One region of the Sporosarcina sp. FSL K6-6792 genome, then DNA from elsewhere that is predicted to be linked to it. Evidence: a T-box and tRNA genes for the amino acid it is inferred to sense, from the RefSeq annotation. Region 1 holds a T-box; the other regions hold tRNA genes.

Evidence for each region. A T-box is a leader RNA that pairs with one kind of tRNA and senses whether it is charged. The one in region 1 lies ahead of argS (arginine--tRNA ligase), so its partner is inferred to be a tRNA-Arg.
Region 2: it has a tRNA-Arg gene. The T-box ahead of argS (arginine--tRNA ligase) is inferred to sense a tRNA for this amino acid. The anticodon was not compared.
Region 3: it has a tRNA-Arg gene. The T-box ahead of argS (arginine--tRNA ligase) is inferred to sense a tRNA for this amino acid. The anticodon was not compared.

The regions. Positions count from the first base shown of each region.
Region 1 is NZ_JBBOSA010000001.1:3,363,890-3,374,119, forward strand. Features, by position in the region: gene MKZ26_RS16515 (hypothetical protein) at 1-264, shown strand, start outside; gene MKZ26_RS16520 (helix-turn-helix domain-containing protein) at 403-708, shown strand; gene MKZ26_RS16525 (IS3 family transposase) at 716-1,567, shown strand; gene MKZ26_RS16530 (hypothetical protein) at 2,235-2,552, shown strand; gene argS (arginine--tRNA ligase) at 2,720-4,384, opposite strand; T-box leader at 4,447-4,651, opposite strand; gene MKZ26_RS16540 (ribonucleoside-diphosphate reductase subunit alpha) at 5,213-7,429, shown strand; gene MKZ26_RS16545 (flavodoxin) at 7,414-7,854, shown strand; gene MKZ26_RS16550 (ribonucleotide-diphosphate reductase subunit beta) at 7,809-8,870, shown strand; gene ric (iron-sulfur cluster repair di-iron protein) at 9,046-9,744, shown strand.
Region 2 is NZ_JBBOSA010000001.1:1,269,175-1,279,404, reverse strand. Features, by position in the region: gene MKZ26_RS06110 (RNA-directed DNA polymerase) at 535-2,130, shown strand; partial or broken gene MKZ26_RS22330 (hypothetical protein) at 2,263-2,457, shown strand; gene MKZ26_RS06105 (hypothetical protein) at 2,521-2,670, shown strand; tRNA gene MKZ26_RS06100 (tRNA-Arg) at 3,144-3,217, shown strand; gene MKZ26_RS06095 (hypothetical protein) at 4,119-4,841, shown strand; gene MKZ26_RS06090 (GntR family transcriptional regulator) at 4,854-5,246, shown strand; gene MKZ26_RS06085 (ABC transporter ATP-binding protein) at 5,249-6,094, shown strand; gene MKZ26_RS06080 (ABC transporter ATP-binding protein) at 6,118-7,059, shown strand; gene MKZ26_RS06075 (ABC transporter permease) at 7,052-8,260, shown strand; gene MKZ26_RS06070 (LysR family transcriptional regulator) at 9,297-10,199, opposite strand.
Region 3 is NZ_JBBOSA010000001.1:2,085,961-2,096,190, forward strand. Features, by position in the region: gene gap (type I glyceraldehyde-3-phosphate dehydrogenase) at 1-517, opposite strand, end outside; gene MKZ26_RS10070 (sugar-binding transcriptional regulator) at 769-1,803, opposite strand; gene MKZ26_RS10075 (glutaredoxin family protein) at 1,940-2,293, opposite strand; gene MKZ26_RS10080 (TPM domain-containing protein) at 2,265-3,065, opposite strand; gene MKZ26_RS10085 (LemA family protein) at 3,062-3,640, opposite strand; gene clpP (ATP-dependent Clp endopeptidase proteolytic subunit ClpP) at 3,819-4,439, opposite strand; tRNA gene MKZ26_RS10095 (tRNA-Arg) at 4,630-4,701, shown strand; gene MKZ26_RS10100 (HPr family phosphocarrier protein) at 5,176-5,433, opposite strand; gene whiA (DNA-binding protein WhiA) at 5,470-6,417, opposite strand; gene MKZ26_RS10110 (gluconeogenesis factor YvcK family protein) at 6,443-7,426, opposite strand; gene rapZ (RNase adapter RapZ) at 7,431-8,321, opposite strand; gene MKZ26_RS10120 (NUDIX hydrolase) at 8,318-8,800, opposite strand; gene trxB (thioredoxin-disulfide reductase) at 8,997-9,947, opposite strand.

The DNA.
Region 1 (10,230 bases):
CTTGACGATGGGTTTGGTAAGATTGCATCAATAAAAGATGTACCAGTAAGTGAGGCAATCTTATATACAATAGATGTACTTCTCAATAAAAACACTTGTGCTTTCAATGCTTTATTTATTATTGTTACGAGTAAGTATCTAATCCATTTCGGAGCGAGCGGAGACGTAATCAATATCCTTTCTAAAGACCCTAAGAATATTGATTATATAAAAATGGGTTATAAGGGTATTTTTGATACTGTTCACGATGAACCTTTAAGCTGAAATCAAAGTCAAGATGATTTGTTAAAAAGCGACCTATCCATATATCTGAACTGGACTAACCTAAATTATTGAGACAATATAAAACACCTCCGATGTAAGTACACTTGTAAAATGTACTTACATCGGAGGTGTTTTTGCATGGGCAAAAACGTATATTCAAGCGAAGTTAAATGGGCAGTTGTTAAAGATAAACTAAGTGGTGAATTGACAACTAATGAAATTATGGAAAAACACGGAATCAAAAATAAATCACAGGTTGAAACTTGGATGAAATGGTACCGTGCGAAAGAAATTTATCGATTTGATCAGCCAATCGGTAAACAATATACATTTGGTCACGGTCCCGAGTTAGCCAGTGAAGACGACAAGCGGGAACGTCAATTATCTCATTTGAAGATGGAGAACGAAATCTTGAAAAGTACATGGAGATCGAAAGGGAGTTAAAAAAGAAATAGTTCTACAGAGTGTAGAGAAACTTAAAAAGAAGTACACGATTACAGCCATTTTGTCCGCGTTAGGAGTACCACGGGAGAACTATTATAGATGGTGTCTTCAAGCTATCAATAAGCCGCTTTCAGTAGAAGAGAAATCCATTATGGAACTGTATAAAAGCACTAGGTATCGGAATGGTCATCGAAAAATAAAGGCTATGTTGAAGCAGAACTATAATATAGAATTGAATCTCAATACAGTTCAGAACCTCGTGCAAAAGCATAACTTACAGTGTCGTATCAAGCCAAAACGGAAGTGGAAATCCCAAGGTGAAAGTATCATAATTGCCCCTAACCTTCTTAACCGCGATTTCACGGCTAGTAAACCGAACAAGAAGTGGGTGACAGACATCACATATATCCAATATGGCAGTACTACAAAATATCTTTCGACTATTATGGATCTATTCAATAACGAAATTGTCGCTTACAAATTATATGATTATCAACAAACCCCGCTCGTGATTGACACGTTAAAGGAGGCGCTGGTTGTCCGTAATCACCTCGAAGGCGTGATTGTGCTTTCAGATCAAGGAAGTGTCTACACGTCATATGCGTACCAGGCCTGCATTAAGGATAACGACCTCGCCAGCAGTATGTCGCGTAGAGGAAACTGTTGGGATAGTGCGGTGATTGAATCTTTTCATTCGAACTTGAAGTCTGAGGAATTTCAATATGTTAAATTTAATTCATTACGTAATCAAGACGTAACTGAGCGGGTAATTACCTATTTAAATTATTATAATGAAGAACGTATCCAAGAAAAATTAGGCTACCTAACACCCGTAAAGTATGGTGTCACGGCAGCCTAATAAAGGTGTTTTATATGTGTTTCATATCGCTATGTCAGTCTACTCAGGTGGTTTTTTAATTTTGTACAGGTTTGTGTTGGGAGAAAATGGTATACTTTGTGGTTAGTGATACGTTCCAATGACTATAAATGTTGACATAGAGAATCCTCTCAACAACGCTTGGCGCTTGGGGATGCCTCCCGCAATAAGCCAAACAGAAAACCGCGAGGCCACTGAAAAAGTTCTTTTTTATAGTAAGAACTAGTTGATTGTAGTGAAGAGCGGCGACTCCGGTGGGAACAGCGCGAGCTGAAGACCCCGCAGGAACGCAGTGACGAGGAGGCTGAAGCCGTGCCCGCGGAAAGCGTCCGCTCGGAACGGAAATCAACGGTATTGAAGGTAATCGTACTTTTTCAGTGCCCTCGAAAACCGCTGTTAGTCTTATTACTTCGGCTACCCCTATGAGGCACCTTCGCTGGAGATTATATAGAATCATTAGTTCAACATATATAAGATTGGATTAAGAAGTAGGATAGGTTTGATAGGGTAGAAATACTTAGAGTTCAAAAAAACAGATACTCTGCTACAAAAAATATACCAAATAAGTTTTTGAACAATAGGAGAAAAAGAGTTGGAAAAGAGATTCGTATTTTGGCCTAATATAATAGATGAGTAAGGAGGAATAAAATTGTCAGCTTTGAAAAGGGATGCTATTACATTTTTTAAAGTGTTAATTTATTTGGCTATTGGTTTCATCCTAACTGAAAATGTATTAGGGGTAATTTATGAAGATTTCGGGATTAGTTTTATGGGGAACGTATGGGTTAATTGGTTCGGGTTGTCGTATCTTTTGTATTTTTTCTATACAACAATCCGTGTACTATTTACAAATGAAAATAACCAATTGTTTAAAAAACGTATGAAATCCAAGGTTTTTTGGGTACTTTTTATTGTCTCGGCTTATGTCGTCTTTATTCCTTTTAATAAAGGAGAAAATCCATTCTAGCTCAACTAATGATAGTTAGTTGAACAAAGAACAAGTAATCAACAAGAGAATTTAATGAATCGCGCTAGTGAAATGCCAAACGTAAATGTTTGGCAATTCACTAGAGCTTTTTTTCTGTTTTTTTACCGCTGAACGGACCTGTTGACTTCGGTATGATTTATTTCCGATCACATCTCCTCGGGTGCCTTCATGCCTAACAAACGTAACACCTCTTTCAAGACAATCGCGGTACTCGTGATCAGCGCAATTCTGTACGGTAGATGGTCTGTATCTGAGAGCACTTTGACATTGCCGTAAAACGAGCTAAACGTTTGAGCGAGATCGATTGCATATTTTGCGATGATGGAAGGGTCTAAATCATTCGCAGCGCGCTTGACTGTTTGTGGGAATTGCTCCAATGCTCGAATGATTTCCCATTCGAAATCATTGACGTCATCCACGCTATAGGGCTGTATGTCGCCAGCTTTTCTTAACACTGATTTGGCCCGTGCGAAAGCATATTGGACGTAGGGACCGGTTTCACCTTCTGTCTGGAGCATTGTTTCTAAGTTAAATTCGATATCGTGTTTGCGATGTTGTTTCAGGTCACCGAAAATGATGGCACCGACGCCAACTTCTTCAGCGACTTGCGCTTTATTCGCTAAGTTTGGATTCTTCGTTTCAATTGTCGACTGTGCAAGTGAAATCGCCTCATTCAAAACTTGTTCTAGCAAAACAATTTTCCCTTTGCGGGTGGACATCTTTTTTCCAGCTTTTAATATGAGACCGAAAGGAATGTGCTGGATATCGTCTGCCCACTCGTAGCCCATTTTACCGAGTACTTTCTTGAATTGTGTGAAGTGGAGACTTTGTTCATTTCCAACGACATAGAGAGATTTCACGAAATCATACGTTTCTTTTCTATCGATTGCAGCGGTTAAATCGCGTGTGGCGTATAACGTCGCGCCATCTGACTTCATAATCAAACAAGGCGGCATATCCTCACCCAGTTCAACGACGAGTGCACCATTCGATTCTTTTAAAAGTCCTTTATTCGCCAAATCTTTAACGATGGGTTCCATCTTGTCATTATAGTAGGCCTCGCCGTTATAGGAATCAAAGGCGATACCGAGTAAATCATAAATGCGTTGAAATTCCTTGAGGGATTCCGTTTTGAACCACTTCCATAATGCCAGCGCTTCTACATCTCCGTCTTCCAGGGCTTTGAATGCCGCTCTGCCTTCATCGTTAAGGGAGTCATTTTGTTCCGCTTCTTCGTGGAAACGGATGTACAGTTTTAGCAGCGTCTGGATTGGCGCTTGTTGGACCTCTTGTTCGTTGCCCCATTTCCGATAGGCTGTCAGTAGCTTGCCAAACTGTGTGCCCCAATCGCCGATATAATTGATTTTCACGGTCTTAAAACCATTCTTTTCAAGTAGTAGCCCAATCGAATTCCCGATGACTGTGGAGCGTAAATGCCCCATGGAAAACGGTTTGGCAATGTTTGGGGACGACAAATCGATTGTGACAGTCCCGCCATTCCCTTCATTAGATGAGCCATAGGAAACGGATGGATCCAGAATTTTCTGCAGTAGGGCACTGGTAATTGTAGTACGGTTCAGAAAGATATTCACATATCCGTTGACGGCTTCTGCTTTACGAATTAGCGGATGTTCGATTGCCAGGGCGATTTCATTGGCAATGACAACAGGCGATTTTCTAAGTTCCTTTGCGAATGGGAAGCATGGTAAAGCCAAATCGCCTAAATGTGCATGGACAGGCTTTTCTAGCATGTTTTCATTCAAGGGAATCGGACTAAATTGTTGCAGCACTTGCAAGACATCCATTTTCATTGTCAACACTCCTTTTGGTTGATTGAACTAAAAAAGCGTAAAAAAAAGCCCTCATCTCAAATTAATGAGACGAAAGCTTACTTCCGCGGTACCACTCAAATTGCCCGTATAGGGCCACTTCCTCATAACGGCGAGACACCGGCTTTTCCTAAAAAGCTTGGAAAAGCATCTCCGAAGTGCGGTTCACAAGTATTCTTTACCGGGCTTCCACCTTCCCCAGTTCGCTGAAAAAGAAATCATTGCTACTCTCTTCATCACAGATATTGTAGTTGAATGTATCAAAATGGTGATTGGGTGTCAATGGAAAGTAACAATAATTCACAAGTGAAAACTGTTTGGAGTTAACTTCTAAACTATGTGTAGAACACTGCATTTAGTGCTGAATGACAAAATAGAACCAACATCGAGAAAAAAGGATATTTTTTTAGATTTTAAATTAATGTTTATAACTTGTGTATCGTTTGCAAGAATGACGATGATGACGGTCAAAGCGACACGAGAAAATGACTGTGGATATGTGGATAAGTTATTGATGGTAGGGCAAGTAAACTTTTTCCCTATTTACGATTAGACCACAACATGTTAGGGTATGTATAATGATTAAGACACTACATATAGTGTTAGTGGCGAAATTGAACGAAAGCTGTATTGTTGACAAATAGGAATTTAGAGTGTCAAATAAGTTCTTGACTACCTAACTACAGCCAACAAATTATCCCTCAGTAAATAAAATTCATAAACGATGGGTCTGCCTGAAAAAGGTGGGATTATCGTTTTTTATTGGAAATAGAAAAATTAGGTTTGATAAAGGAGCCGATGAAAATGACAATGAATATTACTAAGACGAGTACGGAGATGCTATTGGAAGACTTACAGAACGAGTTTGGTGGGGAGAAGATTCGTCCATTATTTACTGCAAGTGAAAAATGGAATGAGCGTCATCCTGGAGCAAGCGCATCAGAATGGACAAAAGCGATGATTCTAGAAACGCTCAGCAATATCGATGAGGTATCGACGTACTGGACTTTCGTTGCGGCCCGAATTCACTTACGTGATGTTTACAATCGTCAAGCTCAGCTTCGCGGTGCAAAGGTCTATACGGATTTTGCTGAAAACGTTGCTCGTCTAGTCGAGCAGGGATTATACACACCCGTCTTAACGGAAAAGTATTCACGCGAAGATCTTGTTATTCTCGGTAATCTAATCGAACCAGAACGGGACAAGCTATTTACATATATCGGTTTGAAAACACTTATGGACCGTTATGTCGCTGTTGACTTTAGCAAACAATCGGTTGAACTTCCGCAAGAACGCTGGCTTGTCATTGCGATGACATTGATGCAGGATGAGACAACTAACCGGCTTGAAAAAGTAGCGGAATCATACTGGGCGATGAGCAGTCTCTATATGACGGTTGCAACACCGACATTGTCGAATGCTGGAAAACCGCACGGCCAGTTATCAAGTTGCTTTATCGACACGGTCGACGATTCTTTGCAAGGCATCTATGACAGCAATACGGATATCGCTAACTTGTCGAAATACGGTGGCGGCATTGGTGTTTACATGGGGAAAGTCCGCAGTCGTGGCTCATCCATTCGTGGATTTAAAGGCGCTTCAAGTGGCGTACTTCCATGGATTAAGCAGCTGAACAACACGGCAGTAAGTGTTGACCAGCTTGGTCAGCGACAAGGTGCAATCGCCGTTTATCTCGATGTTTGGCACAAAGACATTTTTACGTTCCTTGACCTCAAGTTAAACAACGGAGACGACCGCTTGCGCGCACACGATATTTTCACGGGCGTCTGCCTTCCTGATATTTATATGGAACAAGTTGATGCACGTGGAGACTGGCACTTGTTTGATCCGCATGAAGTTCGGGTGGTTATGGGTTATTCACTAGAGGACTTTTACGATGAAACAAAAGGGGCAGGTTCGTTCCGTGAGAAATACGAAGAGTGTGTTAATAATCCTGAACTTAGCCGGGAAATCGTTCCTGCTATCGATCTTATGAAACGGATTATGCGTAGCCAATTGGAAACAGGAACGCCGTACATGTTTTACCGTGATGAAGTGAACCGTGCGAATGCCAACAAACATGAAGGCATGATTTATTCGTCGAATCTTTGTACAGAGATCACGCAAAATATGAGCCCGACTGAATTCGAGTCTGTTACGCTCGAAGACGATATCGTGGTGACGCGCTCAAAACCGGGTGATTTCGTCGTCTGTAATTTATCATCCATTAACCTTGGACGCGCTGTTCCAGCAAGCGTTTTGGAAAGACTCATTACAATTCAAGTGCGTATGCTTGATAACGTCATCGATCTTAATAAAATACCGGTTGTCCAAGCGCAGCGAACTAACGCGCGTTACCGTGGAATCGGTCTAGGGACATTTGGCTGGCATCATTTGCTTGCCTTGCAAAACATTCAATGGGAATCAAACGAAGCAGTGGATTATGCTGATAAATTATATGAGAAAATAGCTTATTTGACGATTAAAGCTTCGATGCAACTGGCTACTGAAAAAGGATCGTACCCATTATATGAAGGATCTGAATGGCAGTCTGGCGTTTATTTCGACAACAAGAACTATGACTCGAAGGAATGGCATGAACTCCGCATCGATGTTGCAACAAATGGTATGAGAAATGGTTATTTGATGGCAATTGCACCGAATAGCTCGACGTCTATTATCGCAGGATCAACTGCATCAATTGATCCGGTTTTCAAACCGTTTTATCATGAAGAAAAGAAAGATTATAAGCTTCCAGTTGTTGCGCCTGACCTTAATCACAACACATATGACGTCTATCGACGCTCCGCTTATATTGTCGATCAGCGTTGGTCAATCAAACAAAACGCAGCAAGACAGCGCCATATTGACCAAGCAATTTCTTTCAACATCTATGTTCCGAATTCAATTCGCGCATCGGTTCTGCTTGAACTTCATTTGCAAGCGTGGAAGTCTGGTATGAAAACGACATACTACACACGTTCAACTGCGACGGATATCGAAGAGTGTGAATGGTGTCATTCTTAATCGTCTACGCATCGTGGAGCGGAAACACGCAGGAAGTTGCTGAAATGATTGAAGAAACGCTAGTAGCAGAAAATATAGCTGTTACAACGTATCGAATCGGTGGGGGCGTCATTCCGAACCCTCGTGATTTCGATGCGATGCTCTTGGGGTCATTCACGTGGGAGCAAGGCTCAACGCCTGATGAAGTAAAAGACTTTGTAGCGGATGTAGGGTATAAACCGGATAATGTATACGTCTTCGGAACGGGTGATACCCAATTTGGCGGCGATGCATTATTCTGCCACGCAGCGGTGAAGTTAGCGCGGTTTTACGCATCCCCTTATGAGCCGCTTAAAATCGAACAAAGTCCACGTGGCATACAGCAAGAAAAAGTAATTGAATGGTCGAAGGGAGTCATCAGAAATTGGAAAAACTTAAACGAGTGAAGGTCTTGGAACCTGCACATCCAAACAAATCAACGGCTATTTTCGGGGGCAAGGCGAGTGGTATCCTCAACTGGAATGACATCGCACATCCCCATTTCTATACATTGCGTCAACAAATCCGTTCACTATTCTGGACGGCCAATGAAGTCGATATGACACAAGACGTTAAGCAATTCTCGACGCTGACAAAGCCGGAACAAGACGCATTTCTTAAAATTATTGGCTTACTTGCGACACTTGACGGACCACAGACGACAATCGCTTTGAAAATGGCGGATTATACAACCGATCCTTCTGTTAAATCAATTATGGCCACAATTGCCGATCAAGAAAGTGAACATAATCACAGCTATGCGTACGTACTATCTTCCGTTACGACACTTAATAAGCAGATGGCTTCATTTGAAATGGGCCGCTCAGACGAAGTGCTATTGAAACGGAATGAGCGCATTGTAGAAGTATACAATGACTTCGCCGAGCGTCCGACAATCGAATCAGCATTGAAAGCGATGGTCTATACGACGCTGCTTGAAGGGCTATTTTTCTATAGTGGATTCGCATTCTTCTACAATCTCGCACGCAATCAGAAAATGGTCGGTACTTCGACAATGATTTCGTACATTAACCGTGATGAATTGCAACATGGGAAAGCAATTAGTGACATTTTCCGCGCAGCACTTGCAGAAAACCCTGAACAAAATACAGATGAATTCACGGCTTGGATTTACGATCAGTTCAAACATTCGGTCGAACAGGAAGTCATCTGGAGTCGTTACGTACTAGCAGATATTGAAGGTATCGAACTTGCCGAAATGGAAGGCTATGTGAAATATCGCGCGAACAAAATGCTTCGCATGCTCGGACTTAGTGAAATTTATCCGGAGTTCACTGACAACCCAATGAAATGGATTCGTGCATATGTCGACAGCTTCGACGATACAAAAACGGACTTCTTTGAACAATCTTCACGTCAATACGTTAAAACAAGCGATCTTAATGGATTTGATGATTTGTAAGTATATGAACGCACACGTGAAAAATCGTGTGCGTTTATTTTTTTCAAGTAAGAAGGGATTTGAATGGGGAGGTAGTATCTTAAATAGGGCAAACCCTACTATCGGTACGAATTGCTGCCTTGTAAACTAAGGGTGAGAATAATTCTCATTAAAACAAGCAGAGGAGGAAATAATTATGAGTCGACTAACACTTGATACACAAGTTTGTGATATCGTCACGGAGCTCCCTCAAAGTGCTGATTTGTTTAGAAGTTTGCGCATCGATTTCTGTTGCGGTGGAAAAATTGCTCTTGAAGATGCAGCCAAAGAACGAAAACTCAATCCTGAAGAGGTTCTAAATAGTGTCAAAAAAATAGAGGAGAAACGCGAGCAGCAAAGTGGAATCGATCCGACGTCATTCGGTTCAAAAACGCTCGTCTCCTATATTCAAGAAAAGTATCATACTGGGCTACGGGAAGAATTACCGCTTCTCGCACCGTACATTACAAAAGTTGCCCGTGTCCACGGAGAAAATCATCCGCATCTACTTCGCGTTCAAGAGATTTTTAAAGAATTACGAAGTGAACTTCTTGATCACACGGCAGACGAAGATGCCAACGTATTTCCGCTAATTCTGGAGTTTTTAGAAAATCCTACACCTGAATTGAAAGAAAAGGTTAAGCCGCTTGTAACGGAACTTGAGCAAGAGCACGAACACGCAGGTAAATTATTATTTGAAATACGTGATCTAACGAATAATTTCACGCTACCAGACGAAGCCTGCGGAACGTATAGACTCGTGTACGCACGTCTTGCACAACTTGAAAAAGACACATTTGAACATGTCCATCTCGAAAATAACAACTTATTCGACCGTGTCAGGGTCGCACTGTGATTGATTAAAGGACAAAAACCACCTATCTACAAAGGTGGTTTTTTGTGTGTAATGGTTTAGCGAAGTCCGTTATGACTATAGAAATAGATATGAAAGAGTCTGGGATAGTATGAAACCACTTGCATGGCTAGGTTTGCTAGCGGGGGTCGTTTTAACGTTCGCCAGGGTGCTCGGTAAGTTTGGAGCAATACTGATAGAGACAGAGAAAGTAATAACACGTATATATCGTTTCGAAAAAGGTCGCTTATTCTAGTCCGTAATGGGCAGAGTAGGCGGCTTTTTAATTTGAAGATAGAAACTATAGATTTTCAACATGGAACGTTGGTCAGCTCCGGGCGCTTTCCGCTTTTCTTTTTATAAGGGTATTCCCCACATCAAATAGGCACATCCCTACTAGGAAAGAATCAGGATGATACTTAAAATTAATAGTATGTGAATGAATAAGTCTTTGATTCCCGTCATAGATCGTTAGTTATTCTAAAAAGG
Region 2 (10,230 bases), 2.1 Mb from region 1:
ATTCATGTAACCCATTGATTATATGTATTAGTAATTGGTATCCAAGTAGTGTAGTTCCATCGAACCTATCTTCGTTATTGCAATAAATTAGAGCTGCTTCTAATTAAATACCGCAACAGATGTTAGAGAATTACTAAGCTTATTAAATGGTATGAATTAGGATTAGTGAATAGGAGATAGCTTATCAAGAAATGTTATAAAGGTCGGTTTAATAACTACCCCAACTAGGCAAGGGCGGCATGTTCAAATACAGTATGCATAGGCGGGGTAATTACCACATTTACATCCTGCCTTTACTAGCTAAAGGGCGGTAGTAGGTATATCCACACAGTATAAAAATAAGTGAATTGTCGAAACTAGAAGGATTTTTAGGGCTTTTGTAGAATGTTTATACTGAATGGAATAATGAAGAGGGAGTAAAATGGCTATTCATCAGCCGCCTATAGATTACATAGATATTCCTGCAGTAACAATACTAATTATCGAGTTGTTTCTGAAAGAGTCATATTATTATAATAATTGGAGGAAAATATATTGTTAAAGTTAAGCAATGAATCATTAGAATGGGCGTTAAAACATATCGAGGCTTACGGTGATACAGATATATTCCCAGTTCCTTTTGAATATGAAGCAATAAGGTATTTGTGGGAAAAAGACACAAGGGAATTGCCGAATGGCTCAACATTAAAGGAATATTTAAGAGAGCAAGATATGCTAAAGTGGAGTGTAAGGGACTTTAGAAGAAGTCTAACACCAAAACATAAGTATGGTTTTCGATTATCAACCCAATTAGACCCATTGGATACATTAGTTTATCATGCCCTAGTTTATGAGATAGGTAGAGACATAGAATCAAAAAGGATTCCTATAGACAAAAATGTTGTTTTTTCCTGTAGGTTTAATCCTAATGAAGAAGGTAGAATGTTTGATACGGAAATTAATTATGGAGGATTTCTGAACTATTGCGAAACAAAAGTTGATGAGTTAATAGGGGATGACAGTATCAAATATATAGTTGTCGCAGATATTGCAGACTTTTTTCCTAGGCTATATCTTCATCCGTTGGAAAATGCTTTAAGTTCTTCTACAACTAAGACCAACCACGCCCGTGCAATAAAACGTTTATTAAACAATTGGAATTATAGCATTTCATACGGAATACCAGTTGGGCAAGATGCATCCAGGTTATTAGCTGAACTTACTCTTCATGATATAGATGAAGGATTGCTTAGTGAAGGTGTGGATTTTTGTAGGTATGTTGATGATTTTCGTATATTTTGCTCTACTGAAAAAGAAGCTTATCAACAGTTAGCGTTGTTAGCGGAAATGTTGTTTGAGAATCATGGTTTAACTTTACAACAACACAAAACTAGGATAGTATCTGTGGATGAATTTAGAAGGGAATACTTAAAATCAGAGAAGTCTATTGAGGTTCAGAGATTATCAGATAAGTTTTTAGAAATACTACAGGAAATGGGAATAGAAGACCCCTATGGAGAAATTAATTATGAAATATTACCACCTGAAATTCAGCAACAAATAGATAATTTAAACCTTGAAGCGATTCTCCAAGAGCAAATTGATTCAGAAATTGTTGATGCCAAAGTAATCGGATTTACTTTGAGAAGAATGACTCAATTAAAAAATGCTGATGCGTTGGATTTAGTTTTAGAAAATATCGACAAACTATATATAGCTTTTAAACATATTCTTGTATATGTTAATGAATTAGAATTAAATGATCAGCAGAAGGAAGTAGTGAGTGAAAAATTATTTAGGATATTAGATGATTCCATTGTTGGTCATTTGGAATATCATAGAATGTGGATTTTTAATACATTTAGCAATGGAAAAGGTTGGAATATCGCTAATCTGGCGGCACGCTATAATGAATATTTCGATGACTTTTCAAGAAGGAAAATAATATTAGCACTTGGTCAAGCAAATCAACAATCATGGTTTAAGACTAGGAAGAGAAACATCATGCAATTACCTAATTGGCAAAGAAGGGCATTTTTAGCTTCTGCTAATTGTCTTCCTGGAGATGAAGCCAGTCACTGGTATCGCTCTATCTTACCTAGATTGGACGTTTTGGAGATAGCGGTTGTAAAGTGGGCTGAAAGTAGATAGTCATTGACATGTTACGGTAATTTGTGGGAACACTTCACAAGAAGCTACAATTGGTTTACAATAGGAAGAATAAAGAAATATCGAGAAGTGGTATTCCTATAATGAAATTATGAATGAACGGCTCTACGACAGCGTTATGCACTCCAAAACGCAGCATCTGTTGCAGCGATGTTCTTGACTACTGAAGCAGTTATTGTCATTACTATAAATATATTTTTAAGGAGAGTCCTTATTTTGAGGATTCTCTTTTTATTATGCAGCCATATGGTATATACTAGTCCTCAGAAGGTCTTATTTCAGAATCTGAGGGTTACATTAAAGACGTAAAATAGGGTGTATTATATTTGTTGAATAGATTCTCTTTAAAGACAAGAAAAGTAGGTGAACAAAGTGGGGAAATATCAATTGGATACCAAAGGTAAGGCAGCTGTGACGAAGTATCATGAAAAACACAAGCCTGCCAAATTTGATAAAAAGCAGCAACTTGAAAAAATACGTGCGGAGTATTTGAAAAATAAGCAAAAACAAACAGATAAATAAAAGGAAGATATAGCGCTCCTACGAAGGCAAATGTATGGTGTGTTCAAAAGAGCGTATAGAACAAGTTCAGGCGGTTGAGAAGCAAGAGAATACGTGTAGCAATGAGGCGAGGTAACCAAGTGTTTATCTCGTTTTTTATTTGTATTGTCAAAACAGATAATGCCATCTGAGAACATCCTGTGAGCGTTCTTATGCTTTGATGTTGACTTGCTTTCATTGTTTCTCCTTAAGAGCGCAAACAGAGCTTATTGTGGAAATAGGGGGACGTATCCGATATTGAGGAAGAGTATCTTCCTATATAAAAGTGACCTCATACACCCACTAATTGAAGTTGCTAACGTAACGAACTGAGCTTTGCAATAGGCTTGTATAATGTTATCATTGGTTCAAAGATAGTTTCGGTCTAAAAACGTAATTTGACCGAATCCCTAGTAGAGTTAAAAAACGTCTCAAATTGTTGGTATGACTGTGTTGTCTCAGTAGCTCAGCTGGATAGAGCAACGGCCTTCTAAGCCGTCGGTCGGGGGTTCGAATCCCTCCTGGGACATAATGTAATAAAATTAATTTGAATAAAAAACACCTGAAACATTGTTAATTCAATGTTTCAGGTGTTTTTTATTTGCTGAGAGCCTGGTTGAATTTGATTGTTTTGAACAGTAACTACGCGGATTTCTAACACGACAATTGATTAGCGCGTTTCGACACTATGCTTTTGAAAGAAATATCGATTGATATGTTGTTTATAAAGTTTGAATTTAGAAGTCAGATTTCGTTCATCTTTTTTTATACAAAAAGAATAGTGACATCAGTTGCCGACAAAAACGAAATTGATGTGTACTGTGTTTATTGTCCACAAACCGTTGAATACTATTAGTTTGACCCTAAACGATTTGATAAGTCATAAGTTTGAGAGTAGAAGTGCCGAAAAATAATCAGGCCCACAATGTGATTATCGCGAGGTTCCTAGTGTTTAGCTAAGCCGTCGGTGGGGTGACGAATCCCTCCTTGGGCATTGAAAAAAGATGTATGAATTACATCAGATCAGTCTTTTTAGTAAGTAGGGTAAAAGAACAGGATACCAACTGTACTGTTTTATCTCCATTTGTAAACGAATTGCCGGAAGAGGGTCGTGCAGTTGCTGTAGCTTGGAGAGAGATATTCTTAGAACTTGTAGATAGAGAATAAAATCTGATCATAAATAAAAAGTGGACGCAAGTTTTTTATAACTTGCGTCCACTGCTATTTAATAAGCAATAAAACATCACCAATTGTAATATAGATATTTCCATCTATTTCAACTGTTTCACTATATTTCTCTTCAAGAAAATTATGCCACGCTCCTAAACTACTGTTTATTCTTTTTTAAAATGAATTGACCACTCTAAAAAGAATATGTTACTGTGTATATGAGTATAAACAGTATAACAGTTAAGAAAGGGTGTTTATATATGAATGAATGGAAAGAAGCATACAGGCTCGCAGCTTTTGAAATAAAGGCTTCAATAAAAAGCTTTCTACTAATCCTGATTTTCTATATCGTGATGAGCCTGATTTTCATGCTGTCGTTCGATGTTTACCTGGAAGGCGAATTCAAATTCTTTGATTTTATGTTCATGCTGATTTTCTTCATGTTCCCGACCTGGATGAAGGGTAAGGAATTCCAGATGCAGAAGATGGATGGGGATTTATGGACAGCGCCCTCAATCATCATGCTGCAGCAGCTGCCGATCTCGAAAAACATCATCGTCAAAAGCCGCTTCATCATTCATGCATTCTGTTCATTTCCGTTCCAGTTGGTTCTGTTCATCGCGATGCCGCTGATGTCGGAGAATTTCCGGGACATGATGACGCCTATCGCTTACATTGCATTCCTGCTGATTTGGCTGGGCTTATCGATTGCAGTCGGCTTTATCATGGCGGCGAGCGAAGCGGGAGGAAATTTCAATACGAGTACCATCGTAAAATCGTTTATTTACTTGGTGATTGGCGCCGTTGCACTTTATTTCATGTTCCCGCTTTTATCAGAGGACGGCTTTATCTACTGGACGATGTCGCTTGCAACTGAATGGACACTGCTGTCAGTCATCGTGGCTATTGTCTTAAGCATTGCGGGCTGTAAATACTGGCAAGCGGATATGAGAAAAACCATGAAGAAAACGGAATATCTGTGAGAGGGGGGCTGGATTTTGCTGCCGATACGCTTATCCAAAGATTCTCGTGAACCGATTTATCACCAGATTGAAAAGCAGCTGAAAGCACTGATTGCGGGAGGCCATTTGCCTGCAGGAACGCCGCTTCCGTCAATCAGGGTGCTGTCGAAAGACCTGGAGATTAGCGTCATCACGATACGTCGCGCCTATCAGGACCTGGAGTCACAGGGCTTCATCGAAACAGCCCAGGGCAAAGGGACTTTTGTCGCAGAAATACAGAACTCCATGAAACAGGAAACAATGACGGCTTCCGTCCAAACGGAATTCGAACGGGCCATCCGCAACGCGATGGATTACGACTATACTGTCGATGAAATCAAAACGGTTTTTGAAGAGACTTTAGAAAAACTTGCGAAAGGGGAATGACAATGCAGCCATGGATTGAAATAAAAGACGCGAATAAAAAGATTGATGATTTTCAGCTCGGGCCTATCAGCCTAGTGATTGAGCCGGGGACCATCACGGCGCTGGTCGGCAATAACGGCTCTGGCAAAAGCACCTTGCTGAAGCTGATTATGAATCTGGCGAATCTGGACGGAGGAGGGATTAGGGTTTTCGGTAAATCGGTCGACGGGAAAGACGAAAGTTGGAAAAGGCATGTCACGTACCAACCGCAAAACACTGTCGGCTGGAACGCCTATACAGGAGAGGACCTGAAAAGGCTGATTGCCCCTTTATATACGAAATGGGATGAGAAGCTTTTTGAACGCATGATCCAGCTGTTCAACATCCCGCTCGATAAGCGTTTCGGCAAATTATCGCCAGGTCTCCAGCAGAAGCTGAGCCTGTCGCTCGCATTGCCGCGGAATACTGATATCCTGATTCTCGATGAACCTACCGTCTCACTTGACATCCCATCAAAAAAACAATTCATGGATTTGCTTGTCGAATGGATGGAAAAGGAGGACCGTGCTGTCATCCTGACAACTCATCAGCCGGAGGATCTTCAGAAACTGGCGGATTACTTGTTTCTGATGAAGGACGGACAGGCGATCGGCTGGTATGAGAAAGACATGCTCGCTGCGGGATTCCGCCGCTATTGGCTCAAAGAAATGCCGGCGGTGGGAGTACCGGGTGAGCTTTCCCGTTCCGGAAACGAGCTGATATCAGATAATCCTGACACAACGGAACAGTATTTCACGCAACACGAACACAGTGTCATTGATGTCAAAGCCTTGGAACTGGAAGAAATCATCAGCCTTCTGCTGAAGTAGAGAACTAAGAGAGGATGAGAGAAATGGAAACAATGCTTACTGTAGAAGGATTAGGAAAATCCTTCAAGGACAAGAAGATTGTCTCAAATATTTCCTTCGAAGTGAAAAAAGGGGAGATTATGGCGCTACTCGGACCGAACGGGGCGGGGAAATCGACGACAATCCGCAATATCATGGGCATCTTGTATCCCGATGAAGGTACGATTGCTTTCCGGAATCGCTCTACGAAAGATATCCCGCGTGATAAAATTGGCTATCTGCCGGAAGAGCGGGGGCTCTACAAAAACGTCAAGGTCATGGACATTCTGCTGTATCTTGCGGACCTGAAGGATTATCCGCTGGACCGCGCTAAAGAACGCGCGCTCGAGTACTTGAAAAAGTTTGGCCTAGAGGGCAAGGATAAAGTATCGGTCGAGGAGTTGTCGAAAGGGATGGGGCAGAAAGTCCAGTTTATCGCCTCCATTCTTCATGAACCGGAACTGCTGATTCTGGATGAGCCGTTCTCAGGTCTTGATCCGGTCAGCCAGGAGCTGTTCAAAGAAGAAATACGTTCACTGGCCAAAAAAGGCACGGCGATTCTATTGTCTTCGCATCAGATGAACCTTGTCGAAGAGATGGCGGACCGGCTGTTCTTGATTCACCGCGGCACGAAAGTGATCTACGGGACCCTGAGTGATGTCAAAAAGGAATATGCTAATTTCAAATGCACGATCAACGGCAGCAACAGCCGCAACAGCCGCAGCCTGCTTGAAAACCTGCCGGAAGTCGAGCGGGTCGAACAGAATGGGGCAACGGCTGTGCTTTATCTCACAAAACATGTGCAACCCGCTGTCTGGCTGAAAAATCTTCCAGATGAACTCGACATTCAGGAACTATCGATCGACCGGATTTCGCTCCATGAAATCTTCATAGATATCGCCACGGACAAGAATCTTTTGAAGGAAGTGGGTGAGTTGCATGCGTAACACGATGAAAGTCGCCAAATGGGAAATCAAACGCAATATGAAAAGCAAGTCGTTCATCATCGGCCTATTCCTGACACCAATCATCTTCCTAGCATTTTTCCTGCTGCCAGACCTGTTCAGTTCGGATGATGAAGCAGCGACAACGACAGTCTACGTCAATGACCAGCTCGGGGTCTACGGACAATTGGAAGCAGCGGTAGCAAATACCGAATGGCAGATGGAACAGACAGACACCACAGAACAGGAAGCCACCTCAGCGCTGGAAGGCAAAGAAGACGCTGCGTATATCTTCATCGACGAACAGGCAATTGAAACCGGAAAAGTTGCAGTTTACACGCATGAAGATACGAGTTCAGCCTTCATGGATGAAGTCCAGATCCTCGGTGGTCCACTACAGATGCTGCAGATCGAACAGCTCGGCCTGACACAGGAAGAAGCGGCAGTTGTCGCGCAGGGAGTCGTCTTTGAAGATGCTTCAGAAAAACCGGAAGAAGGCGGCCTGTTCAGTGAAAACATGCTGGAACGTGTGATTCCAGGAGCATTTGCCGCTGTCGTCATGCTGTCAATTGTCTTCACCGGAATGGCAATCTTCCAAAGCGCGTCCCAGGAGAAGAAAGACAAAATTGCTGAGATTATTCTGTCGTCTTTAACGCCTGCAGAACTGATGCAAGGCAAGATCATCGGCTATTTTGTCCTCGGTATCATCCAGGTCGTTGTCTATATTGTCATCGCGCTGCCGGTGCTCATCTGGAAAATCGATTTTCCGATTATTGAGTATCTGTTAGTGCCCGAACTTCTAGTGCTAATATTCATTTCTATCCTCGGATACCTGCTCTATGCGGCGCTATTCGTCGGAATCGGTGCCACAATGGCTGATATCTCGACAGCGGGGAATTTCCAGGGCATGGTCATGATGTTACCATTCAGCCCATTCCTTTTCATTGGACCAGTCTTCAGCGATCCAAGCGGATTCTGGGCGCAGCTTGGAAGCTATATCCCGTTTACATCACCTGGCGTTCTCATTATGCGCCTGTCACTTCTTGAAGAATGGCCGTGGGTGCAAATCATTATCGCCATCGGAATTCTTGTCGTCAGCGTCTGGGTCTTCATGAAACTTGCGGGCAAAGTCTTCAAGATTGGCATCCTGATGTATGGCAAGAACGCTACACCGGGCGAAATCTGGAAATGGATTCGGGCGTAAAAAGATAGAACTTGCTATTCAATATCTATTAACCTAATAAATTATAGTATAGAAAACTTTCTTACACATGTGTTGATTAACTAAAAATAACCAATAAATAACTTAATGGACTACTAGGCGCTCGGTGCATAGTTGCTTCTGGCTCGCTTTGGATTGAACAACTTCTATATATAACTGAGCTATTTTGATGTATAGGAATGCGACTTCGCCGCATACCTATACATCTTTTTCAGTTATCGATTGGTGGTCGTTCATCCGTCGCGCCCCAAAGGCAAAGGTACACGAAGTGCTAATGCTTTTGGGAACAAGGGAATGGAGGGTTCCTAACTGGGTAAAAAGCCGCCAAAGATGTAATTTTGGCGGCTGAAGCTTTCTTTATGGTCTTTTCTTATTTTAGGAAGTGTCACTTTCTATAGGAGCTTACATGATGTTGAGTTTAAGCCTTATTTAAAAACACATTGTGCAATGTACCAGAGTGCCCGAAATTACATCTTCGGGCACTGATACCTGTTGAAAAAGGTAGCTCTTCTGAAAATGGGTTTTCAACCTTTTGCTTACCTGTTATTTATGCAAGAAAATGGTTAATCAACAGACGTGATTTTCTTATTAAGTAAGGTGGAGAGATTGACCCTTTGTAATCTCAACTGTAAATTGCCGAGGAACTGTGCTAATTCCAAAAGTATTCACGTAAAGACGTCAAACCCTTTTGATAAGGTTTTGACGTTTTTTTGTCCGGATAAACGCTGTTTCAAATACAAGATTTTAGGCAAAGAACGAAATGTATTATGTGGAAATAAAGAAAGCTGTACTTCTTAAGGGGACAGATGTGAAATTTCGGAGATTTTGAAAAAAGCGGGGTCTTAAACTAATTCTCCGCTGTCGAGAACAATAAATACAGTCCGATTAAAGTTTTTTATTTACCGTAAAATTCTGGATGGGGTAAAAACCATCCAGAATTTTGGTGAGTAATGAAAAACATGAAACTCACGATTTTGTCTCGATTATTAATGATTTTTTAGCCAATAGTACAGGGATGTTACTGGTACTGACCAAGGATAGAGAAGAAGCGGGTGACGAATTGATGGAATACCTTTTCAGATGGCGAAAGCTCTCGAGTTGCGGGGCTAATGATTCCAACGGTTCTTCGAATGATTGGTGTTTCTATTGGTATTTTAACTGTAAATCGTGGTGTAGAATCGTAAAAAGAGCTTTCGGGTAAAATAGTTACACCGATACCTGCTGCTACTAACCCTTTGATGGCATCCATATCTTCTCCTTCTGATGAAGTTTTCGGTGTGAACCCAACGCTATTACATGCTTCTACTGCAATTTTTTTAAGTACATATCCTTCTGGAAATAATATGAAATCATCGTTTCTTAAATCAATAAGTTGTAGCTTCTCACGTTTTGCAAAGGGGTGATTGGAAGGTAAAAGTACAGAGAAATTTTCAGTAAATAATATAGATGTGTTGATCGAGTCATCTTTTGGAGGAAGTGGTCCTAAAAAGGCAAGATTTAGTTCCCTTTTATTCACAGCATCGATCAAATAATTATATGATCCTTGACGTAAATGAAACGCTACATTGGGATATTCTTTTTTAAACGCTGAAATGACAGTAGGTAATAAGTGACCAGCTAAACTAGTAGGAAATCCAATTTTGATAGTCCCTTTATCTGGATCTAAATATTCGTCTATTTGTTTTTTCGCATAATCAATCGCTTGCAAAGCAGAAATGCTATGTTCTGAAAAAATCTTACCAATTTGTGTTAACTTCACATTTCTACCAACACGTTCAAATAATTCTACTCCAAGTTCATCTTCTAAATTTGCAATTTGTCTACTTACAGCTGATTGGGCTACATGCAAATGAATAGCTGCTTCTGAAATATGTTCACGTTCTGCTACTTCGATAAAGTACCTCAACTGGCGTATTTCCATACTTCCCTCCTAATCTATCTCAAAAACAGAT
Region 3 (10,230 bases), 1.3 Mb from region 1:
CGCGTTTTATACCGAATTCGTTGTGAAGTACTTTTACAACTGGAGCAAGACAGTTTGTCGTACATGATGCATTCGATACGATGTTATCATTTGCCGGATCGTATGACTCGTGGTTAACACCCATTACAAGTGTCGTGATATCGCCTTTTGCCGGTGATGACAAGATAACTTTTTTCGCACCCGCTTCAAGGTGTTTGTTCAGTCCAGCTCTGTCCGTAAATACGCCTGTCGAATCAACGACAACGTCAACCCCAAGTGTGCCCCATGGTAGCGCTGCTGGATCTTTTTCTGCATATACTTTCACTCTTTTGCCATCGACAATAAGCGTGTCATTATCAAAACTGACTTCCGCGTCAAATACGCCATGTACAGAGTCATACTTCAAAAGATGTGCAAGCATTGCTGCATCCGTCAAATCGTTCACTGCTACAATTTCAATTTCCTCTTGTTTCAAAGCTTCGCGGAATACTTTACGCCCAATCCGTCCAAATCCGTTAATCGCAAGTTTCAAAGTCATAATATATTCCTCCATGTTGTTTTTTTTAGTTTATAGTGAGAAAAGCGCAAGGCGCCGTCCAGCCCCGACAGGCATAAGACGGTTTGCGAGGAGGCGTACTTCAGCCACCACAGCAAAACGGCTTATGACCCAAGGGGTTGGCGCCTGGAGCCTAGACACCGTTCTCTATTAAAAAATTTCTTATAGCTACATTTACACAAAGCCCATCTAAACCTATTCCCTGAAAATACCCGTCTTAGTCATTTATGCGTTTATTTATTGACGAGTATTTTCAGCATTTCAGTTGCTGCACCTTCATCAGTTACTAAAATCGTTTGTTTAGGCGCACTTGCCATATAAGCCAAGATAGCTTCAGCTTTACTGCTGCCGCCTGCGACTGAAATGATAAGCGGAATCTTCTCGAGATGGCCAGTTTGGATACCGATTGTCCGTAATCTGTGGACAACGTTACCATCCTGGTCAAAATAATAACCGAATGCTTCGCCTTTAGCTCCATTGTCTTGGATCATATCTCGCTCTTCTGTAGGCGAATTACGCATAATTGCCATTGTTTGCGCGTCGCCTACTCCATGCAGAACACAATCTGTTGTGTCATAAAGTTCAAGCATTTTCAAGACGGAAGGTTCTTTTCGGAACGCTTCATGGGCTTCTTCGCTTAACGACTCTGGATAATAAAATGTACTATACGTACCTCCGCATGCCGAGGCGAAAGAGGCCGCAATGACATTCGCTTGCAAACCAATATCATCTCCTACACCGCCTCTTGCAGCGATGAATAGCAGATTATTGGTACCGCTAAACTTTTCGATATGAAGTGGAATCGATGCAATTGTACTTCCTCCAGTGACGGCGACTACTTTGCCCTCGTCAATTTTAGAAGAAAATTGTTTCGCTGCCTCCATACCAAGTAAGCTTTTCGAAGCGGTATCGGTATCGCAGTTACCTGCAACAACTTTGACTGATTGAATGCCAAGGAATTCCATTAGTCTCTTTGCAATAGACGTACGGCCCGACCAGTCTTCCATTGAAGACTCAAGAGCAAGTAAGACAGTCAATCCTTCAGTGGTAATTGAAGCTCCGTCTTTTGCAACAGTAATCAGATTTTGACCCCTTAGCGTATCCATCATGGTTCGCGTTTCCCGCTCCGATAAACCAGCCATCTGACCGAGTGGACGCCTTCCAATTGGACCAGCCATTTTTACAAGCTTTAATATCCGATATCTTTGCTGCATTAACTCCATCATTTCTGGTACGAGTTTACTCTGTGCATCCATCAAAACGTCCAATGGCTGCCCTCCTCTTTACCATAGGGACATTTAACGACCCTACATACTGAATAGCGTCCCACATAAAGCAAAAAAATATTTCTAACTTCATTATAGCTCTTTTCATTCGACTTTACAAACAATACAGCATTAATTATCAGAATAAATCAATGATATCAGCGTAGCCAATTGACCCGTAAAGCATTACATCGCCATCTTTTTCGATGACAGGAATCAAAAACATATATTTCTCATGATTTTCATCATCAGTTTCTATATCTACTTTCGTCCACGTCAGCGGGAAATCCTCTTGGACAAGTTTCATCATTAATTCAGCTTCATCACAAAGGTGACAACCGGGTTTTGTGTAAAATGTCACATGCACTCTAATGCACCTCGCTACCTCTATAATACCTTCATTATAATAGAATAATGGGCGGCATGCACAGGATATTGCCTGTGCATGCCACCAGATAATTTTTTTACCAGCTTCGGCCTGCTCCGCCACCACCGCCGGAACCACCGCCACCGAAACCACCAAAACCGCCGCCGGAACTACCGCCACCACTTCTGCCCCCAAAAGAACCCGGGAAGAAAATTGGCCCTCCGCTACGCCGTCCGCCCGAACCGCCTCCGCCTCCTCGGCCTCCTCTATTACTGATAACACGGAAGACAATGTAAATAATGATGAAAAGGATGACGGGGAATGGAATACCGAATCCCCCATCACTTGAGTCGGAATCTATAGTTGTGACGGGCACATCCGCGCCATCCCAGCCATATTCAGCTGCGATTTCATTATAGAATGATTTATATGCTTCCATGATCGCCATGTCAGGCTGTTGCTTATTCAAATAAGGAACAGCTACTTCATCCATTATACTTCCGACTTTTCCGTCCGGAAGGGCACCCTCTAATCCATACCCGACTGATAGTTCGAAATGTCGTTTACCATCGGAATTTTTCTCTGTTGTAACAACTAGCAAAGCTCCATTATTTTTTTCCTTATTGCCTAATTTAAATTCCCTAAGCTTCTCTACTGCATATTCCTCAACTGGCTTATCGCCTATGCTCGGGAGGATCAATACCGCAAGTTCCGCTGTCGTAGCATTATTTAATTGAATCCCATATTGCTCAAGTTCCGCTTTCTGTTCAGCGGACAACACATTCGCAGAATCTTGAACGACTGGAACAGCAGCATCAGCCGAAAACACTGCTGAGTTTAACGATGTAAAAACAATCAGACATGCCGTCACCAGTATGCGGACAGCTTTTCTAATCATTCCTTGTCATCTCCAAAATCGACATTCGGTACTTCATTTGCAGCTGCATCGGCTTTAAAGTATTCCTTTTCATCATATCCGAAAATGGATGCAACGATTTTTCCAGGGAATCTTTTTACTTGCCTATTGTAATTGGCGACTACGTCGTTATAATCCTTACGCGCAACGCCCAGACGGTTTTCAGTTCCAGCCAGTTCATCCATCAACTTAGTGAAATTTTCATTTGCTTTTAAATCAGGATAATTCTCGACGACGACAAGGAGACGACTAAGCGCACCCGATAAGTCAGCGTTTGCATCCGCTTGTTCTACGGGCCCATTTGCTCCGGCAAGTCTTGCACGGGAATCTGCAATGTCACTGATAATCTCTTTTTCATGGCTCGCGAAACCTTTAACCGTGCTTACCAAGTTCGGTATCAGATCGAGCCTCCGTTGTAGTTGATTTTCAACTTGTGCATACGCCTGGTCCACATCTTCTTCTAAATTAACGAATTTGTTATAACTTGGAACCAGTATCATAGCCAAAACTGCAAGTATAATTACGATTACCGCAATTGGTCCTAAAACTTTTTTCATGTTAACACTCCTCACGAGTTAGTTACTTTCATTTACCCTATCGCACACCGTACCGAAACTTTTTCTACAGTAGTATATACAGTATGACGATTGAAAAGGTTTCATTTATTCTACGGCAACGTTTATTTATAGCCACAAAAAAAGGCTTCCCATAATGGAAAGCCGACTTTTGTAGAACTTATTTAGATTCAGGTTTAGTTTTAGCTCCGTCTTTCATGTCACTGCGTGTAATAATATGGTCAATTAAACCATACTCTTTCGCACGTTCAGCTGTCATAAAGTTGTCGCGGTCCGTATCTCTCGCAATTACTTCAACCGATTGGCCAGTACGCTCAGCAAGAATCAAGTTTAGTTTTTCACGAGTGAAAAGGATATGTTTTGCAGCAATTTCAATTTCTGTTGCTTGCCCTTGTGCTCCACCTAATGGTTGGTGAATCATTACTTCTGCGTTAGGAAGCGCATAACGTTTCCCTTTAGTACCCGCCGCTAGTAGGAACGATCCCATAGATGCAGCCATCCCCATACAAATTGTTTGGATGTCAGGTTTGATGAATTGCATTGTGTCAAAAATCGCCATACCAGCAGTGACGCTTCCCCCGGGGCTATTAATGTAGATGGAAATATCTTTATCCGGATCTTCTGCTTCTAAAAATAGGAGTTGAGCAACGATAGAGTTCGCAACGTTGTCATCGATTCCACTTCCAAGCATGATGATACGGTCTTTCAATAGACGTGAATAGATGTCGTAAGCACGCTCACCGCGGCTAGTCTGTTCAATTACTGTAGGTATTAGATTCATTCTATTTCCTCCTTCAAGCTGGATAGTGTTGTCTACCTATTGAAACATAACTTCGTTTCAACTGTAACTTTATCATACATAGTATGGTCAACGAAGGTCAAATATAACGCTTTCAAAATAAGCATTGCATTCATTGAGCTACACCAGTATAATGAATCTAGTCTGCTGCAAAAGATAGCCGATTTGTAACGCCCTCGTGGTGCAACGGATAGCACGTGAGCCTCCGAAGCTTAAGATGTGAGTTCGATTCTCGCCGAGGGCATATCCCAGTATAAGGTTTATACTGTAAAATATTCGTCTGCTTTTAACAAGCAGATGAATATTTTTTTGTCGTATTTTTGGGGAGGGTGCTGCGATAGTTTACGGACTTTCCATGACTTCGGGGCGCATCCCCATGAATTCACACCCTATTGCCATGACTTCGGGCCACATCTCCATGAATTCACACCCTATTGCCATGACTAACCGCTCCTGCCATGACTATTTATCTCCTCGCCATGACTTCGGGCCACATCTCCATGACTTCACATCCTATTGCCATGACTAACCGTTATTGCCATGACTATTTATCTCCTCGCCATGAGTTCGGGCCACATCCCCATGACTTCACACCCTATCGCCATGACTTCACACCCTATTGACATGACTAACCGTTATTGTCATGAATTCACATCCAGTCTCCATAAAAAAACCGTTACCACTTGTCGTTTGACAGCGCTAACGGTGATTGTTTTATTTAATTTCCATTTTCAACAAGAACTGCGAGTGATTCTAGAGCCTGTTCTTCGTCAATTCCTTCTGCAATCAACGTAACAGTCGTGCCGCGCGCGATGGCTAGGCTCATGATCCCCATTATACTTTTAGCATTTACTTGGCGTTCTTCTTTTTTCAAAAATACGTCTGACAAAAACCTATTTGCCTCTTGGACAAATAGTGCTGCTTGCCTTGCTTGCAATCCTGATTTCAACTTCACTTCAACTATTCGTTCTGCCATGACAGCGCCAGCTCCTCTCTTGGTTCGACAGTGGATTTACCGACTACCGATTCCCCCATTGCGAAGATTTTCCGCAATTTCTTCAATTTTTCTTAAGCGATGGTTCACACCTGATTTACTTACCATTCCACCCGAAACCAGTTCTCCAAGTTCCTTCAACGTAATATCCTGATTGTCGACCCGAAGCCTTGCGATTTCTTGTAATCTATCTGGTAATTCAGCAAGTCCAATCGTACTTTCAATAAACTTTATATTTTCAACTTGGCGCTGTGCTGCACCAATTGTTTTATTCATATTCGCGGTTTCACAATTCACAAGCCTGTTCACACTATTCCGCATATCGCGTATAATTCGTACATCTTCAAACTTCATTAAGCTCACATGCGCGCCGACGATGCTAAGGAAATCCGATATTTTTTCAGCTTCTTTCAAATAAGCAATATACCCTTTTTTCCGTTCAATCGACTTCGCATTCAAATGGTATTTGTTCATCAGATCGACTAAGTCTTCACTATGTTCTTTATATATCGAAAAGATTTCAAGGTGATAAGAAGATGTTTCCGGGTTATTCACGGAACCCCCTGCCAGAAAAGCCCCCCGCAGATAAGCGCGTTGACAGCATCTCTTTTTAACCAATTCCTTTGAAATCTCATTTTTAAATTGAAATGTTCCCGTCAGGATTAGTAGTTCTTCCAAAAGAGCTTTTGCTCCACCTCGAATCCGGCAAATGTAAACGTTATTTTTTTTCAAGCGCATCTTTTTTCGAACAAGCAACTCTACTTTATAAGGATACAATCGTTTTAAATTCGTATATAGGCGTCTGGCAATCGCTGCATTTTCAGTTTGTACGTCCAAACTTAACTGTTTATTAGAAAAGGAAAGTGCACCATTCATCCTAATGAACGCCGCTACTTCTGCCTTTACACAACAGTCATCCGCTTCTATCTGTGTCATTTCCTTTTTTGTTTCTGAAGCAAAAGACATGATTCTTCCCCTTTCTCGGCGACGATCACGTCTGTTCCGTTTCGATCCCATTTTCCATATATTCTATAAGCCATTTAGCTACTTTTTCGGAATCATGTATGATAGTTCCATTTAATAATAAGCAAATGTCTTTTACTACGATATTTGGTACAAGTTGTTGAAGCGTTTCCAAATCGTTTTCGACAGGCCAGGGAGGTCCCGTCCATTCTTTCCCACCCTGCAACGCAGAAAATTCTGTGCCGTTCAATAAAACCGTGTCGATAAAAGGTTCACCCGCATGATCATATAATGCCTGCACATGCTCCGAAGCTGTATAGCGGTGTGTTTCTCCTGCTTGCGTCGTCAAGTTGTTAATATACACCTTTTTTGCCTTACATGACAAGACCGCTTTACGAATTGATTGGACAAGCAGTGCCGGCAAGATGCTTGTATATAGGCTGCCTGGGCCAATAATGATCAGGTCAGCAGAATTGATTGCCTCTATTGTTTCAGGTAACGGTTCAACTTCTTGTGGTGATAAATACACTTTACGAATTTTACGTTCGTAAACCGGTATTTTCGATTCACCCGTCACGATTGTACCGTCTTCGAGTTCTGCGTGCAATGTGATCCGCTGATTAGCGGCTGGTAATACTTTCCCTTTTATGTTTAGTACCCTGCTCATTTGTTCGACTGCTCGTGCGAAATCACCTGTGATATCCGTCATAGCAGCCAGCATAAGATTGCCGAGTGAATGACCTTTCAAATCCTCTGAAGTAGCAAAGCGGTATTCAAACATTTCTTCGATTAATGGCTCTACATCTGAAAGCGCTGCCATCACTTTACGAATATCACCCGGAGGTGGTATGTCATATTCGTCAAGAAGTCTGCCCGAACTGCCGCCATCATCAGCTACTGTAACGACCGCAGTCAAATCGACAGGGTAATTTTTTAATCCGCGTAGCAAAGTGGATAAACCAGTTCCGCCGCCTAACACAACGACTTTCTTCAAGTTCCCGGATTTCGGCATAGCGTCAATCCTTTCTTTTTTCAATATCCCTATGGGTGATGAGTGTCCGGTACTCGTCTTTGAACCGGCTTCCGAAAAATTCAGCGAGTGTGACAGAGCGGTGTTGACCTCCTGTACAGCCGAATGCAATCACAACTTGTGATTTTCCTTCATTTTTATATTGTGGAATTAAGAACTTAAATAAGTCCGTTAGTTTTTCAATAAGGATTTGAGTATCTTTCCATTTCAGTACATAGTCATAAACTTCTTTCTCGAGTCCCGTCTTCGGTTTCAAATCCTCAATATAGAAAGGATTTGGCAGGAAACGCACGTCAAACACGACATCTGCATCAATTGGCATGCCATGCTTAAAACCGAAAGAGAGGAAGTTTAGTGTAAAACCAAGATCATCCTTAGAGGAGAACTCAGCCATTATTTTTTCTCTCAATGCCCTTGGTTTTAAACTTGTAGTGTTGAATATCGAGCGTGCGCGGCCTTTCATCTCAGACAACAGCAGGCGCTCTTTCTTTATACCTGCTAGAGGCAATCCGCCTGCCGATAATGGATGTGACCTTCTCGATTCCTTATAGCGTCGAACAAGCGTCTCATCGTCTGCATCAAGGAATAATATTCGTGATGATACACCCTGCATTTCCAAAAGGTCATCCAGAGCACCAATGAGCGAATCAAATAGGTCACCTCCACGCGTATCCATTACAGCGGCTATCCGTTTCATTTGATTTTCCGATTTCATCATCAAATTCAGAAACATAACTAATAGCTCCGGAGGCAAATTATCGATGCAATAAAATCCAAGATCTTCAAAGCTCTGCACTGCAACCGTCTTACCTGCACCCGACATCCCCGTAATAATAACGATTTCAATATCGCTGCTTGGCTTCCCTATTTCAGTCATTGTCCATCACCTTCCACAGAATTTTGGATTTCCTCTTTCAAGAGTTTAAATTCTTCGGTATAAAAGAACGTTCCATACTGTATCCCACTCTGAGATACTGCAAACAGTAAATTGGTTCGATCCCCTTCTGCCATCGGAAGTGTCTCTAAGCTTTCAACAGGATGCCATTCCAATACTCCTTCAATTGTCGTTTCAAACGGTTTACCCACTAAGTCAAAAGCAATGAATGTGTGGAGCATCCATTCGTTTTTCACAGTCTCCCCAGTTTCATCTGTAATCATCATTGTGTAGACGCCTTTTAACAATGGACTAATCGGTACAGCACCGGTTTCTTCCGTGAATTCTCTGACGGCTGTTTCGTAAACCGATTCACCCGGATCCATCTTTCCACCAGGAGCTACATACCACCCGCGACGAGGTTTTTTTAACAGTAATACATGATTATCTTTTACTACAAGTAAATTTACGATTCTCTGCATTTGTCTAACCCCACTTTTTATAAACGCATAGTATCATTATACATCGAACCGTTGTAAAACGACAAAAAAAAGGCAACCCATCGGATAAACCGATAAATTGCCTTTCAAAATTTACTTTATCAAAAGGGGGGTCAATTGATACTTTTACTATACCCTTTAGACATTGCATTTCTGTTACAGCTTCATTAAGGTTACATTAAGCTTTTGCGCCTAATTTCTCCATCAATTCCTCAACGTATTTCTGGACAGCCTGCGCAGCAATACTACCGTCTCCAGTAGCCGTAACAACTTGACGCAATAATTTTTCACGAACATCCCCTGCAGCATAAATACCAGGTACAGATGTTTCCATGATTTCGTTTGTTGCAACGTAACCATTTTCGTCAAGAATACCAAGTTTAGCAAATGGAGCAGTTAACGGGTCCATTCCGATATAAACGAACATGCCATCCGCTTCAAATACCCTTTCAGAACCATCGACAGTTGAAACAAGTGTCACGGAACCAACTTTTCCTTCTCTAGCATTTACTTCTTTCACAGATGAATTCCAGATGAATTCAATCTTGTCGTTTGCAAATGCACGGTCTTGAAGAATTTTTTGTGCACGTAATTCACCGCGGCGATGAACAATCGTCACCTTATCTGCAAACCGTGTTAAATAAGTTCCCTCTTCTACGGCAGAATCGCCACCGCCTACAACAACGAGCTCTTTCTTACGGAAGAATGCTCCATCACAAACCGCACAATAACTTACGCCACGGCCAGTAAGTTCAGCTTCTCCGGGAATACCCATTTTTTTGTATTCAGCACCTGTCGTAATAATAATCGCACGGGCTTTATACTCTTTATCCCCGACGACTATCGTCTTGTAACTTTCTCCATCAATAACATCTGTAACATCGCCATAAGCATATTCAGCGCCAAACTTACGCGCGTGATCAAACATTTTTGTAGAAAGGTCCGGACCTAATATATGTTCGAATCCTGGGTAGTTTTCAATTTCTTCCGTATTAGCCATTTGACCGCCTGGAATTCCCCGTTCAAGCATTAACGTTGAAAGGTTCCCACGAGATGTATAGACAGCAGCCGTCATCCCCGCAGGGCCGGCACCAATAATAATGACATCATAAATTTTTTCAGTTGTCATGTGAATTTCCTCCTCTACAACATTTACACACCAAATCGTATAGGATACCTAAGTTCCATTCAACTTTTCTGCTTACAAAGAAAAGCGCAAGGCGCCTGCTAGACGCGACAGGCATAAGTCGATCCAGCGACGTGGCGCACTTTGCCACATAGCTGGATTGCTTATGACCAAGCGGCTGGCGCCTGGAGTCTAGACACTAAGAAAAGCGCAAGGCGCCGTCCAGCCCCGACAGGCATAAGACGTTTTGCGAGGAGGCGTACTTCAGCCCCCACAGCAAAATGGC